Regions from separate parts of the Streptomyces sp. NPDC004752 genome, predicted to be linked through region 1. Evidence: riboswitches for the same ligand, from Rfam matches in the RefSeq annotation. Region 1 holds a riboswitch; the other holds the start of a gene.
What was found. A riboswitch is a leader RNA that binds a small molecule or an ion and turns the genes downstream of it on or off. The one in region 1 is predicted to bind cyclic di-AMP.
Positions count from the first base shown of each region.

Region 2: linked by a shared signal. The riboswitch ahead of ACWEKM_RS03650 (transglycosylase SLT domain-containing protein) and the one ahead of ACWEKM_RS25195 (M23 family metallopeptidase) in region 1 are both predicted to bind cyclic di-AMP.

Region 1 is NZ_JBSGBN010000063.1:22,324-28,029, forward strand. It holds gene ACWEKM_RS25190 (aldo/keto reductase) at 1-594, opposite strand, end outside; gene ACWEKM_RS25195 (M23 family metallopeptidase) at 734-1,795, opposite strand; cyclic di-AMP (ydaO/yuaA leader) riboswitch at 1,805-1,962, opposite strand; tRNA gene ACWEKM_RS25200 (tRNA-Met) at 2,311-2,384, opposite strand; gene ACWEKM_RS25205 (dihydrofolate reductase family protein) at 2,870-4,000, opposite strand; gene ACWEKM_RS25210 (MarR family winged helix-turn-helix transcriptional regulator) at 4,191-4,706, shown strand; gene ACWEKM_RS25215 (GTP cyclohydrolase II) at 4,900-5,535, shown strand.
Region 2 is NZ_JBSGBN010000005.1:41,662-47,367, reverse strand. It holds gene ACWEKM_RS03655 (HAD family hydrolase) at 1-401, shown strand, start outside; gene ACWEKM_RS03650 (transglycosylase SLT domain-containing protein) at 410-901, opposite strand; cyclic di-AMP (ydaO/yuaA leader) riboswitch at 905-1,089, opposite strand; gene ACWEKM_RS03645 (polyprenyl synthetase family protein) at 2,791-3,801, shown strand; gene ACWEKM_RS03640 (LolA family protein) at 4,309-5,514, shown strand; gene ACWEKM_RS03635 (ABC transporter ATP-binding protein) at 5,548-5,706, shown strand, end outside.

The DNA.
Region 1 (5,706 bases):
GTCCTGGAGCGGACCCTCGTAGGTGTCGCGCGAGACCAGGTTGTAGTGCGGCTGGAGCGCCACGTACCGGGCGAGGCCCTCGCGGTCGGAGAGGTCGAGGGACTCCTGGAGCCGCTCCGCGCCGATGTTGGACGCGGCGATGTACCGCACCTTGCCGGCCCGCACCAGTTCGTCGAGCGCGCCGATGATCTCCTCGACCGGCACCTCCGGCTTGTCGAAGTGCGTGTAGTAGAGGTCGATGTGGTCGGTGCCCAGCCGACGCAGCGAGGCGTCGGCGGCGGCCTTGATGTTGGCGGCGGACAGGCCCGGGAAGTCGGGGTGCTGGCTGACCTTGGTGGCGATCACGACGTCGGAGCGGTTGCCGCGCGCCTTGACCCACTTGCCGATGATCGTCTCCGACTCGCCGCCCTGGTTGCCCTCGACCCACGCCGAGTAGGAGTCGGCGGTGTCGATGAGGTTGCCGCCGGCGGCCGTGTAGGCGTCGAGGACGTCGAAGGACGTCGCCTCGTCGGTGCTCCAGCCGAAGACGTTGCCGCCGAGGGCGAGCGGGAAGACCTCGAGGTCGGAGGGGCCGAGTTTGTGAAAGGAAGTCATACCCACATTCAACAAACGCGGCGGAACACTTGATTCCACCGGCATGCGCAAAGATCCCGTAAACACCTGACCGGCAGGCCCTGACGTCGGGGGGATGCCGCCAGGACCGCCGGGGAACAGGGGATGTGCCGGGGGTGTGTCAGGGGGTGAGGCCCTTGCCGCGCAGCCAGGCCATCGGGTCGATGCCGCCGGACTGGCCGCCGGGGTGGACCTCCAGGTGGAGGTGCGGGCCGGTGACGTTGCCCGTGGCGCCCACGCGGCCGATGACGTCCCCGGTGCTGACCTTCTGCCCGACGCTGACGCTGATCGACGACTGGTGGCAGAACCACAGCTCGGTGCCGTCGTCGAGGGTGAGGACCGTGCGGTAGCCGTAGGAGCCGGCCCAGCCCGCCTCGGTGATCGTGCCGGTGTGGATGGCCTTGACCAGCGTGCCCGTGGGGGCGGCGAAGTCGAGGCCGGTGTGGTAGCCGGAGGACCACATGGAGCCGGCCTGGCCGAAGGTGCTGGTGATCGTGTACGAGGAGGTCGGCAGCGCGTACTGCTTGGCCAGCGCGGCCAGCCGCGCCTCCTCGGCCTTCTTCTTGGCGGCGGCCTCCGCCTTCTCCTTGGCTGCCTCCGCCTTCTCCTTGGCGGCGGCGGCCTGGACCGCGGCCGTCTGCTCCGCCTTGGCCGCCGCGTCGGCGACCTCCTTGTCGGCGGCGGACACGGCCGCGGCGACGGCCTTGGTCTCGGCTTGGCCCTGCTGCTGCTCGGCCTGCGCCATGATGCGGTGGCGCAGCGCCTCGCCGGCGTCGGTGGCGCCGTCGGCGCTGTCGGCCTCGGTCACGCCGACGCCGCTCAGGGCGGTCGGGGAACCCTTGGATTCCGGTGTGTCCGCGCCGTCGCCGAGCAGGGAGCCGACGGAGGGCAGGTCGGGCATGGAGATGGAGACCGGCGGCTTGCCGGTGTTGGCGCTGGCCATGCCGCCCGCGCCGACGGCGGCTATGACGCCGACGCCGAGGACCGTGGAGCTGCGGGCGAGTCCGCCGCCGCGCTGCTTGGCGACGCGGTGCCGGCCGCGTAGCGGGCGGATGGAGTCCTCGGTGGGGTTCCACTCCTCCCAAGGGCCCTCGTCGGTGCGGTAGTTGCCGTAGCCGAAGGTCTCGGTGCCGTACTGGCTCGGCGCGAACGGGGCTTCTGGGGCGGGCCGGTTGGACGCCACTCGGGCGTACTCCTTTCCTTCCTTCGCCTACCGGGTTAGCTGACGGGTTCGGAGCAGGAAGGTCTCCTACGCGCGTATACCGGCCGTGTCTCCACGGCGGCGTCCGCGTGATTCACCCCAAGGTGGTGGTTCCCCGGTTCCCTTGCGGGATTCGGCGCGTGCGCACGGAGCCGCCTCTTGTGACGGCTGGGACGACCGCGCTGCGTTATCGAACGTTAATAGACCCGGCGGGCAGATTCCAAGCCGTTCGGCTTGATCATTAACGCGATCGGGCACGGACCTTCGGCCCAGGACCGGCGAAAACCGGGCGACTTGACCACTCTCACGGGGAAACCCGGGAGGCCCGTGGGGCGTGACGGTGTTTCAGTCGCTATGCGGAGGGCGGTCGTCCGATCACCGGCGGTGACAATGATGTCGGCGAGACAATGATCAGGGCGGCCCGTGTGGCGGAAGACACTCGCGGAAAATACTCAGGGCCGGAATCCATGTACTGGATTCCGGCCCTGAGCCTTCAGTAGCGGGGACAGGATTTGAACCTGCGACCTCTGGGTTATGAGCCCAGCGAGCTACCGAGCTGCTCCACCCCGCGTCGGTGTGCCACCAGTGTACGCCATGTGCGGGATGGCAAGCACACGGGTAACCGTCCGGCGGGCGCGGCCGCTCGGACTGCCCGGCGGGCACGGCCGCTCGGGCCGCCCGGCAGGTGCGGCGCTTGGACCGGTGGACGTCTCCCTCTCGGACCGGGGGCGCGGCGGCTCGGGCCAGCGGGCGCGGTGGCTCGGATCGGCAGGCGCGCCTCTGGGGTCGGCAGGCGGGCCGCTCGGATTGGCGGGCGTCTCCCCCTGGGGATCAGGGGTCAGGGGCCTCCCCCTGGGATCAGGGGGGCACGGCGGCTTGGGCCGGCAGGCACGATCGCTCGGATTGGTAGGCGTCTCCCCCTCGAACCAGGGGGCAGGGCCGCTTGGGCCGACAGGCACGGCCGCTCGGGTCGGCGGACGCGGCGGCTCGCGCCGGCAGGCGGGCATGGTGGCTCGGGTCGGCGGATGTCTCGGCTGAAGGGGCGGGCCCGCTCCTTCAGCCGAGCAGATGGCGGTTCGGTTCCCGGGCCGACGCCTCGTACTCGGGCAGGACGACGACATCGACCCCCGCGGCCGTCAGCAGCCCGCTCCCGTCGGCCCCCGTGACGAACGTGTCCGGCTCCCGCCAGGCCGTGACCACCCGGCGCACCCCCGCTTCCAGGATCAGCCGCGCGCAGGGTGCGGGGCGCGAGGCCCGCCGGGCGCACGGCTCCAGGCTGCTGTAGACCGTGGCCGTGGCGAGCCGCGGATCCGCCGGGTCGATCTTGGCGAGCGCGGCCTCCTCCGCGTGCACCTGGAGGTCGCCCGCCTCCCGCGAGAATCCGCGCGCCAGTTCCGTTCCGTCCGCGGCCACCACGACCGCGCCCACGCTGAACGCCGTCCGTGAAGGCGGGCACTGCGCCGCCAGCCCGCAGGCGATCCGCAGCCAGTGCCGGTCCGCGGCGACGGCCGTCCGGCCGCTTCCGGGGGCGGTCGGCTCGTACCGCATCAGGACCACGTCCTCGATCCGTCGGGTCTCCAGGAGCCGTAGCCGCCCCCGCTGGTACTCCCCCGGCCCGAACAGCCGGGGCGCCCCCGGATCGCCGACGAGCAACGGGGCGACGACGAGCTGGAGTTCGTCGGCGAGGCCCTGCCGGAGCAGTTGCGTGTGGACGGTCCCGCCGCCCTCGACCATCAGACGCCGCACCCCACGCGCCTCGTACAGGTGGGAGAGGAGCGCCGGCCAGTCGAGGCCGGGGCCCAGCGGGACGACGTCGGCCGCGATGCCTGCCCGCCGGGCCCGCTCGGCGCCCGCGTCCGTCGTATAGAGGACCCGCTCGCCGCCGGTGTGCCAGAACCACGCGGCCGGGTCCAGGTCGCCCGAGCCGCTGACGGCGACCTTGAGCGGGTACTCCGGGCGGCCGACGGCGACCCGGGCCGCGCGCCGCTCGGGCGCGTTGACCAGGAGCCGCGGGTTGTCGGCGCGGATCGTGCCCGCCCCGATCAGGATCGCGTCGACGGATGCACGCACCGCGTCGACCCGGTCGAAGTCGGCCGGGCCGGACAGGAGCAGCCGCTCGGGGCCGGTGTCGTCCAGGAAGCCGTCGAGGGAGACGGCGGCGGACAGCAGGACGTACGGGAAGGGCATCGGCGTGCTCCAGCGTGGAGACGGGCGGAATGGGTTAGCTGGTTCGGGGGCCGGTTCGGGCGGGTTTGCCTTGGGTGGGCCTGGTTCAGCGGGCTTGGTTCGGACAGGGCTTGGCTCGGGTGGGCTGGTATGAGCGGGGCTTGGCTTGGGCGGGCTTGGTTCAAGTTTGAAACAAACTTACACTGGTGGCATGACGACCCGCTGGCTCACCCCCGAGGAGCAGCGCGCCTGGCGCGCGTACCTCGCGGCCTCCCTGCTGCTGGAAGACGCGATCGACCGGCAGCTCCAGCAGGACGCCGGCATGCCGCACCTGTACTACTCCATCCTGGCCAACCTCTCCGATGCGCCGGAGCACCGGCTGCGGATGACCGACCTGGCCGAGCAGTCGAAGATCACCCGCAGTCGGCTGACGTACGCGGTGACCCGACTGGAGAAGGACGACCTGGTCCGGCGCGAGGGGTGCCCGTCGGACCGGCGCGGCAGCATCGCCGCGCTGACGGAGGCGGGGTCGGCGGCCCTGGAGCGTACGGCTCCCGGGCACGTCGAGACGGTGCGCGCCGCCGTCTTCGACCACCTCAGCGAGGAGCAGGTGGGGCAGTTGGAGGAGATCTGCACGGCGATCGCGCGGGCGCTCCACGGGGACGGGGCGCGCCCCGCGCCCGAGGACCTGCCCTGGCGGCGACGGTCGGCGCCGTCGTGCCCGTAACCTCGCCCACCCACACCCTCCCCCCTGCCCGTGGCCTCTCCCCGCCCGCAACCTCGCTCGCTTCGCGCCCCTGCCTTCTTCACGGCCCAGACAGAATCCTATTGCTTCAAATTTAAAGCATGGAGTAGGCTCCCCAGCCGTAGATCTGCTTCAAAACTCAAGCAGATGCGTCCATCGGACCCGGAGAACCCGCATGCCCGACACTCCCGTCGCCACACCGCGTGCCCGCGTCCGGGTACCGCTGCGCTTCCACGACGGATACGCCGTCGACGCCGACCTCGTCACCTTCCACGGCCTCGCGGACGGCCAGGAGCACCTCACCGTCGTCCTCGGCGACCCCGGCCCCGTCCCACTGGTGCGGCTGCACTCCGAATGCCTGACCGGCGACGTCTTCGGCTCGGCCCGCTGCGACTGCGGCCCCCAGCTGCGCGAGGCGGTCGAGCGCATCGCCGACCGCGGCGGCGTCCTGCTCTACCTCCGCCAGGAGGGCCGCGGCATCGGCCTCTACAACAAGCTCGACGCGTACGCGCTGCAGGACCAGGGCCTGGACACCTACGAGGCCAACGCCGCGCTCGGCCTGCCCGAGGACGCCCGCGACTACACGGCCGCCGCCCAGATGCTGCGCGCCCTCGGCATCGAGGAGCTGGACCTGCTGTCCAACAACCCCGACAAGGCCGAGCAGTTGCGGACACTGGGCGTCGGCGTCCGTGAGCGGGTGCCGACCGGTGTCTTCACCACCGCCCACAACGTCCGCTATCTGCGGGCGAAGGTGCTGCAGACCCAGCACACCCTGCCGCTCGGTGAACTGACGGAACGTCACGTCGGCTGACTCGGCCCCGCGGTGACGGCAGTGCCGAACAGGCCGGGAGCAGCGACGCGGGCAGCAGGGCGAGGGCGAGGGCGAGCCGGGCCAGGGTGAGCAGGACCGACGCGACGCCGTACGCGAGACGAACCGAAGTCGCTCGGGACCTGAACTCCGCCGGTGTCAACGCCCCTCGGG
Region 2 (5,706 bases), on a different contig from region 1:
CCGTCCGCGTCGAGCGGCGCGACGATCTGTGGTGTGCGCCCATCAGCAAGGTGCTGCTGCGCCACCCCGCCCTGTCCGACGACGAGTTGGCGGTGACGGCGCGCTCGGTCGTGGGCTCCCTGACGACCGTCACCATGTCGGGGCCCGGGACCGTCGAGCTTCAGCCGTGCGGCATCACCAAGGCCACCGGTCTGGCGCTGGCCGCCGAGCACCTCCGGCTGGCCCCCGAGCGGGCCGTCGCCTTCGGTGACATGCCGAACGACATCCCGATGTTCGACTGGGCCGCCCACGGGGTGGCGATGGCCGGCGCCCACCCCGAACTCAAGGCGATGGCCGACGAGATCACCTTGTCGAACGAGGACGACGGCGTGGCCGTCGTCCTCGAAAGACTGTTTCCGTGAAGGGTGCGTCAGTAGGCGCCGAAGACGTTGTCGATCGAGCCGTAGCGCTTGGCGGCGTAGTTGCAGGCGGCCGTGATGTTGGCGACCGGGTCGTAGATGTCGTACGACGTGCCTGCCACGTGGTAGGCGTTGAACGTGGGGTCGATCACCTGGAGCAGGCCCTTGGACGGTATGCCCTTCCGGGCGTTGGAGTCCCAGAGGTTGATGGCCCGCGGGTTGCCCGAGGACTCGCGCATGATGTTGCGGTGGATGCCGTTGTAGGTCCCTGGGATGTGCTTCTCCGCCATGATCGCGAGCGACTCGCGGATCCAGCCGTCGAGGTTGTTCGGGTACCCGGCGAGTGTCGTGGCGGTCGTCGCCACGGTCCCGGGAGTGGCCGCGTGGGCGCCGGTGGCGCCGAGGAGCGGCAGGGCGAGCAGCGCGGCGCCGGTGCCGGCCACGGCGAGGGTGCGAGCGAGGCGGTTGATGCGGGGACGGCGGTTCTGAGCGGCAGCAGACATGGCGATGTTCCTCTCCGGCGCCTACGAGGTGAGCTGTCGGGTTCGGGCGGGGGAGATGCCCGGCCGGGCCGCCGAAAGGCGACTCGACTTCACCCCTAGCCGGTCCGGCCGGCTGTGCCGTCCGGACCGGCGATCTACCTGGGTCCCCCGTTCCTGCCGTGCGAAATATGGTTCGTCGATGGGTCATGACGGGTGGCGGCAGGATTCGGCGTCCACCCGACTGGCCCGGAAGCTATGCGACCGCACATGTCGGAAACAAGTGGTGGATTCACATCTCATACCGATTGACGTGCGATTGAGACGTATGAGTCGCTTGATCCTTTGCGATTGCCAAGCATCAACTGGGCATCGGGGGAGGGGTGGTGAGGGTTGTGGGCGGGGTGTCGCACGATGGTAAAGGGTGACTCAAGTCACTCCCCCTGAAGGTCAAGTACATTCGGCATCAAGGGGAATTGAAATACCAATAGCGGCAAATCGGGCACTTCGCCCCCATGGGGCGCGGAATTCGTTTTTCGCTCGGAGTGGGAGTGGGAGAGGGAGTGGGAGTGGGAGTGGGCCAACAGTGGATCGTTCCCGGCGCTCGTGTACGTCTTCGATGCGTCCTCGGCCCACTCCACACCGTCCGGGTACGCGCGCGTGCCCCCGCCGCACGGGGCGAGCTCCACCCGCCACTCGTCCTCGGTGGCGTCTCGTACCACCAGCCGCCTCGGGTGTGGCTCGTCCAGCGTGACGGACTCGCCCGCGCGCAGCGGCTCGGCCTGCGGGGCTCCCCGAAGACGGCCATCGGGGCCGACGTCACCGCCCGCACCGGGAGTTCGCGCGAGCTGCCGCGAAGGCGTGGCCGGCGCCGCCCAGTTCGGCGGTCGCATCCTCCGTGTCGCCCGGTGGCCAAGGGGTCGCCTTCTTGCGGCCGGGCGGCGCCGTGGCCGACCGGGCGGAAGCGGCCCGCGTCCACGCGGGTGGGCAGAGGTGGGCGCGCCAGGGCCGGGGCACTCTGGAGGCCGTACGCGACGCTCGTCACGTTGGGGACGGCCAGGCGGGCTCGCCGACCCCGCGGGCCTGGGGGCCGGTCCGGTCCGGTCCGGGGTCGCGGGCGGGAGTCGGCGACGTACGCGCGCAGGAGTGGCTCGGACGCCACCGGGCGCGTGTCGGCCGCGCCGTGAGGCGAGCCGGACGTGGAGCCGTCGGGAGGGCCGGAGGCGGAGCCGTGGGAAGAACCGGACGGCGACCCGCCCGCCTAGCCGGTGTCGCCGGTCAGGGCCTCCAGACGCGTCGTCCAGACGGCCTGCCAGGAGTCGTCGGCGTACCGCGGGTCGGGTCGGGCGGGACGGCGGCGGTGGTGAGTGCCGCGGCGGAACGGGCGTGCAGGCGGGCCGCGAGAACCGAGCCCCCGGGGCCGGACCCTTCGTTCTCGTGCCGGTCGTCGGTGCAGCCGTGTCCCGCGTACCAGGGGTGCCGCTGGGCGTCGCGCGCTGCGGTCCGGTCGGTGCGGCGGTCCGGGGTGTACTCAAGGAGGGGCCGGTACGGGGCGGTCCGTCAGGGGGCGCCACACGCGCGCGTACAGCCGCGTCCCGTCGGCGAGGGCGACCCAGAGGTCCGTGTGATCCGGGTGAGCGGTTTCGTGAGGGAAGGATGTGACGTACGGATGTGCATGAGCGACGTTCCGGAGCATTGGCGGGGCAAAAGGTGTCATATCTCCTTGAGTGGCCGAATGTCGGGTTGTATCAGGGGATGGGCAATATGCCGGTCGTGATCCGATACCACCCGGCCTGGACGGTGGGCGCTATCGGTGATCGAAACCTGACCGGATACGCTGACTTGAGTGATGGCAGCGACCTATCGACAAACCGTGTAATCGCCAGCAGGCAGCAGCAGACAGGAGACCCCTCGTGACCGTCGTCGGGCCGTTCGGGCTGAGCGTGCGGGACCAGGCTCTCGAAGCCGATGTCCAGGCCGGATTGGCGGCTGTCGAGGAAGGCTTGCTCGAAGCCACCAAGAGCGAGGTGCCGTTCATCACGGGGGCCGCGCAGCACCTGGTGCGGGCGGGCGGCAAGCGGTTCCGCCCGCTGCTCGTGATGCTCGCCGCGCAGTTCGGTGACCCGTACGCGCCCGGGGTCGTGCCGTCGGCCGTGGTGGTGGAGCTGACCCACTTGGCGACGCTGTACCACGACGACGTGATGGACGAGGCTGCCGTACGACGCGGGGTGGACAGCGCGAACACCCGCTGGGGCAACTCGGTCGCGGTCCTGACCGGCGACTTCCTGTTCGCCCGCGCCTCGCAGATCCTCGCCGACCTCGGTCCCGAGGCGGTCCGGGTGCAGGCCGTCGCGTTCGAGAGGCTGGTCACCGGGCAGATCCTGGAGACGGCCGGGCCCTCGGACGGCCGGGACCCGGTCGAGCACTACCTGGACGTGCTCGCCGGCAAGACGGGCTCGCTGGTCGCGGTGTCGTGCCGGTTCGGGGCGATGATGTCCGGCGCCGACGACACAGTCGTGGATGTGCTCACGCAGTACGGCGAGCGGCTGGGCGTCGCCTTCCAGCTCGCCGACGACGTCCTGGACATCGCGTCGGACTCCGATGAGTCCGGCAAGACCCCGGGCACGGACCTGCGGGAGGGCGTCCCCACGCTGCCCGTGCTGCGGCTGCGGGAGCGGGCGGCCCGGCTGGGGCTGCCCGAGGACCTCGCGCTGTGCGAGCTGCTGGACTCCGACCTGTCCGACGACGGACGGCACGCGCAGGCGCTGGCCGCCCTCCGCGCGCACCCGGCACTGGAGCAGGCCCGGCGGGACACCGTGCGGTACGCGAAGGAGGCGCGGGCGGCGCTGGCCCCACTGCCCGAGAGCGACGCGAAGACGGCCCTGCTGGAGCTGTGCGACGCGGTCGTGCACCGGGCGGGATAGCCACCGGGCAGGCACTCACCGGGCGAGGCGTCGACCGGGCAGGCGACCACCGAGCAGGCGACCACCGAGCAGGCGACCACCGGGCGGGATGGCCCGCCCCGGCCACCGCTCCCGGCACCTGGACCGCCCGTCCGACCCGCCGCCCGTCCCGTCCGTCTCGCCCGTCCTGCCCCTGGGCGTTCGCCTTTCCCGGCCGCCCGCCCCTCCCTGTCGTACGGTCGGCTCCACCCTCGGCCGCCACACTGTTCGACCCCCGTTGACCTGGGAAGCAGCCGGGGACGCAGCCCATTACCCCTACGGGTCGGGGGAGGTGCCTCTTCCGCGTGTCATACCGGAGGTGTACGTGGAGTTGCATCCGCGGGGTGACGCATCCGCACGGCGGATTTGGTCAGATGGAAGCCACGGAAAACACCACTCCTCACCGATTCGGGTGAGAATGGCGGCTCAGGGTGGGAACAGTGCATCGGTGCGTAGAAGGCCGCCGCCGACGACGGAGGTAAGCCACACATGGCACGGTACGAATCCGCTGACAACTCGGGCGCCGAGGAGGCCGAGGGCCTGCGCTCCGGCCGGCGCAAAGCCGCTCGGTACGTCGTCCCGGTAGCGGTCGTGGGGGTGACGGCCGCGACCATCGGGCTGGTCCCGGCACTCGCCGACTCCGGTGACCCCAGTCTGCCGAAGATCACCGCACAGCAGCTCATAGAGAAGATCGCCAAGTCGGACGTCGAGCAGTTGTCCGGCACGGTGAAGGTCAGCGCCGACCTGGGGCTCCCGAACCTGGGCGGTCTGGAGAACAGCCTGGCCTCGGGCATCGCCCCGTCCGGCGACGGATCCTCGGCCGACCCGACGTCCAAGCTCACCGAGCTGGTCTCCGGCACGCACACCCTGCGCGTCGCCGCCGACGGCCCGGACAGGCAGAAGCTGTCACTGATCGAGAGCGCGGCCGAATACAGCCTCATCCACAACGGCAAGGACGTATGGGGCTACGACAGCAAGTCGAATCAGGTCTACCACGGCACCTCGGCCGAGGACGGCGCGGAGCACAAGGACGAGGCTCCGGCCACGCCCAAGGACTTCGCCGACGAGGCCCTGAAGTCCGTCGACGACACCACGTCCGTGACCGTCGACGGCACCATGCGAGTCGCCGGCCGGGACGCCTACAAGCTGCTCGTCAAGCCGAAGCAGTCCGGCACCACGGTCGGCGCCATCAGCATCGCGGTGGACGCGAAGACCGGTATGCCGCTGAAGTTCACGCTGACCCCGGCGAGCGGCGGCGCGGCGGTCGTCGACGCGGGCTTCACCCAGGTCAGTTTCGCCAAGCCGGCCGCCTCGACCTTCGGCTTCACCCCGCCGAAGGGCGCCAAGGTCACCGAGGAGGACAAGCTCGCCGAGGCCCCGGAGTCCAAGTCCGGCCACGACCTCGCCAAGGGCCACGAGGGCCAGGGAACCGAGGGCTACGAGGTGCTCGGCAAGGGCTGGAACTCGATCGCCACCTTCGACTCGGGTGAGAAGGGTGGCCTGCCGTCCGGTTCCGCCGGCGGCGACCTGGGCGGCTTCCTCGGCTCGCTCGGCGACCAGGTGAGCGGCAAGTTCGGCAAGGGCACGGTGTTCTCCACCCGTCTGGTCAACGCCCTGATCACGGACGACGGCAAGGTGTACGTCGGCGCCGTGACCAAGGACGCCCTGCTGAAGGCGGCGGACTCGGGGCGGTAAGTACCCTGCGGGCACGAAGAATCGAGGGAGCCGATGGACGAACCGTCCGCCACGGGGCGGCAGACGGCGCGGGTGCCGGAGGACGCGGGGCCGAGCGTCATCGACACCCGCGGCCTCACCAAGCGCTACCGCGGCGGACAGCTCGCCGTCGACGGTCTCGACCTGACCGTCCCGGCGGGCAGCGTCTTCGGC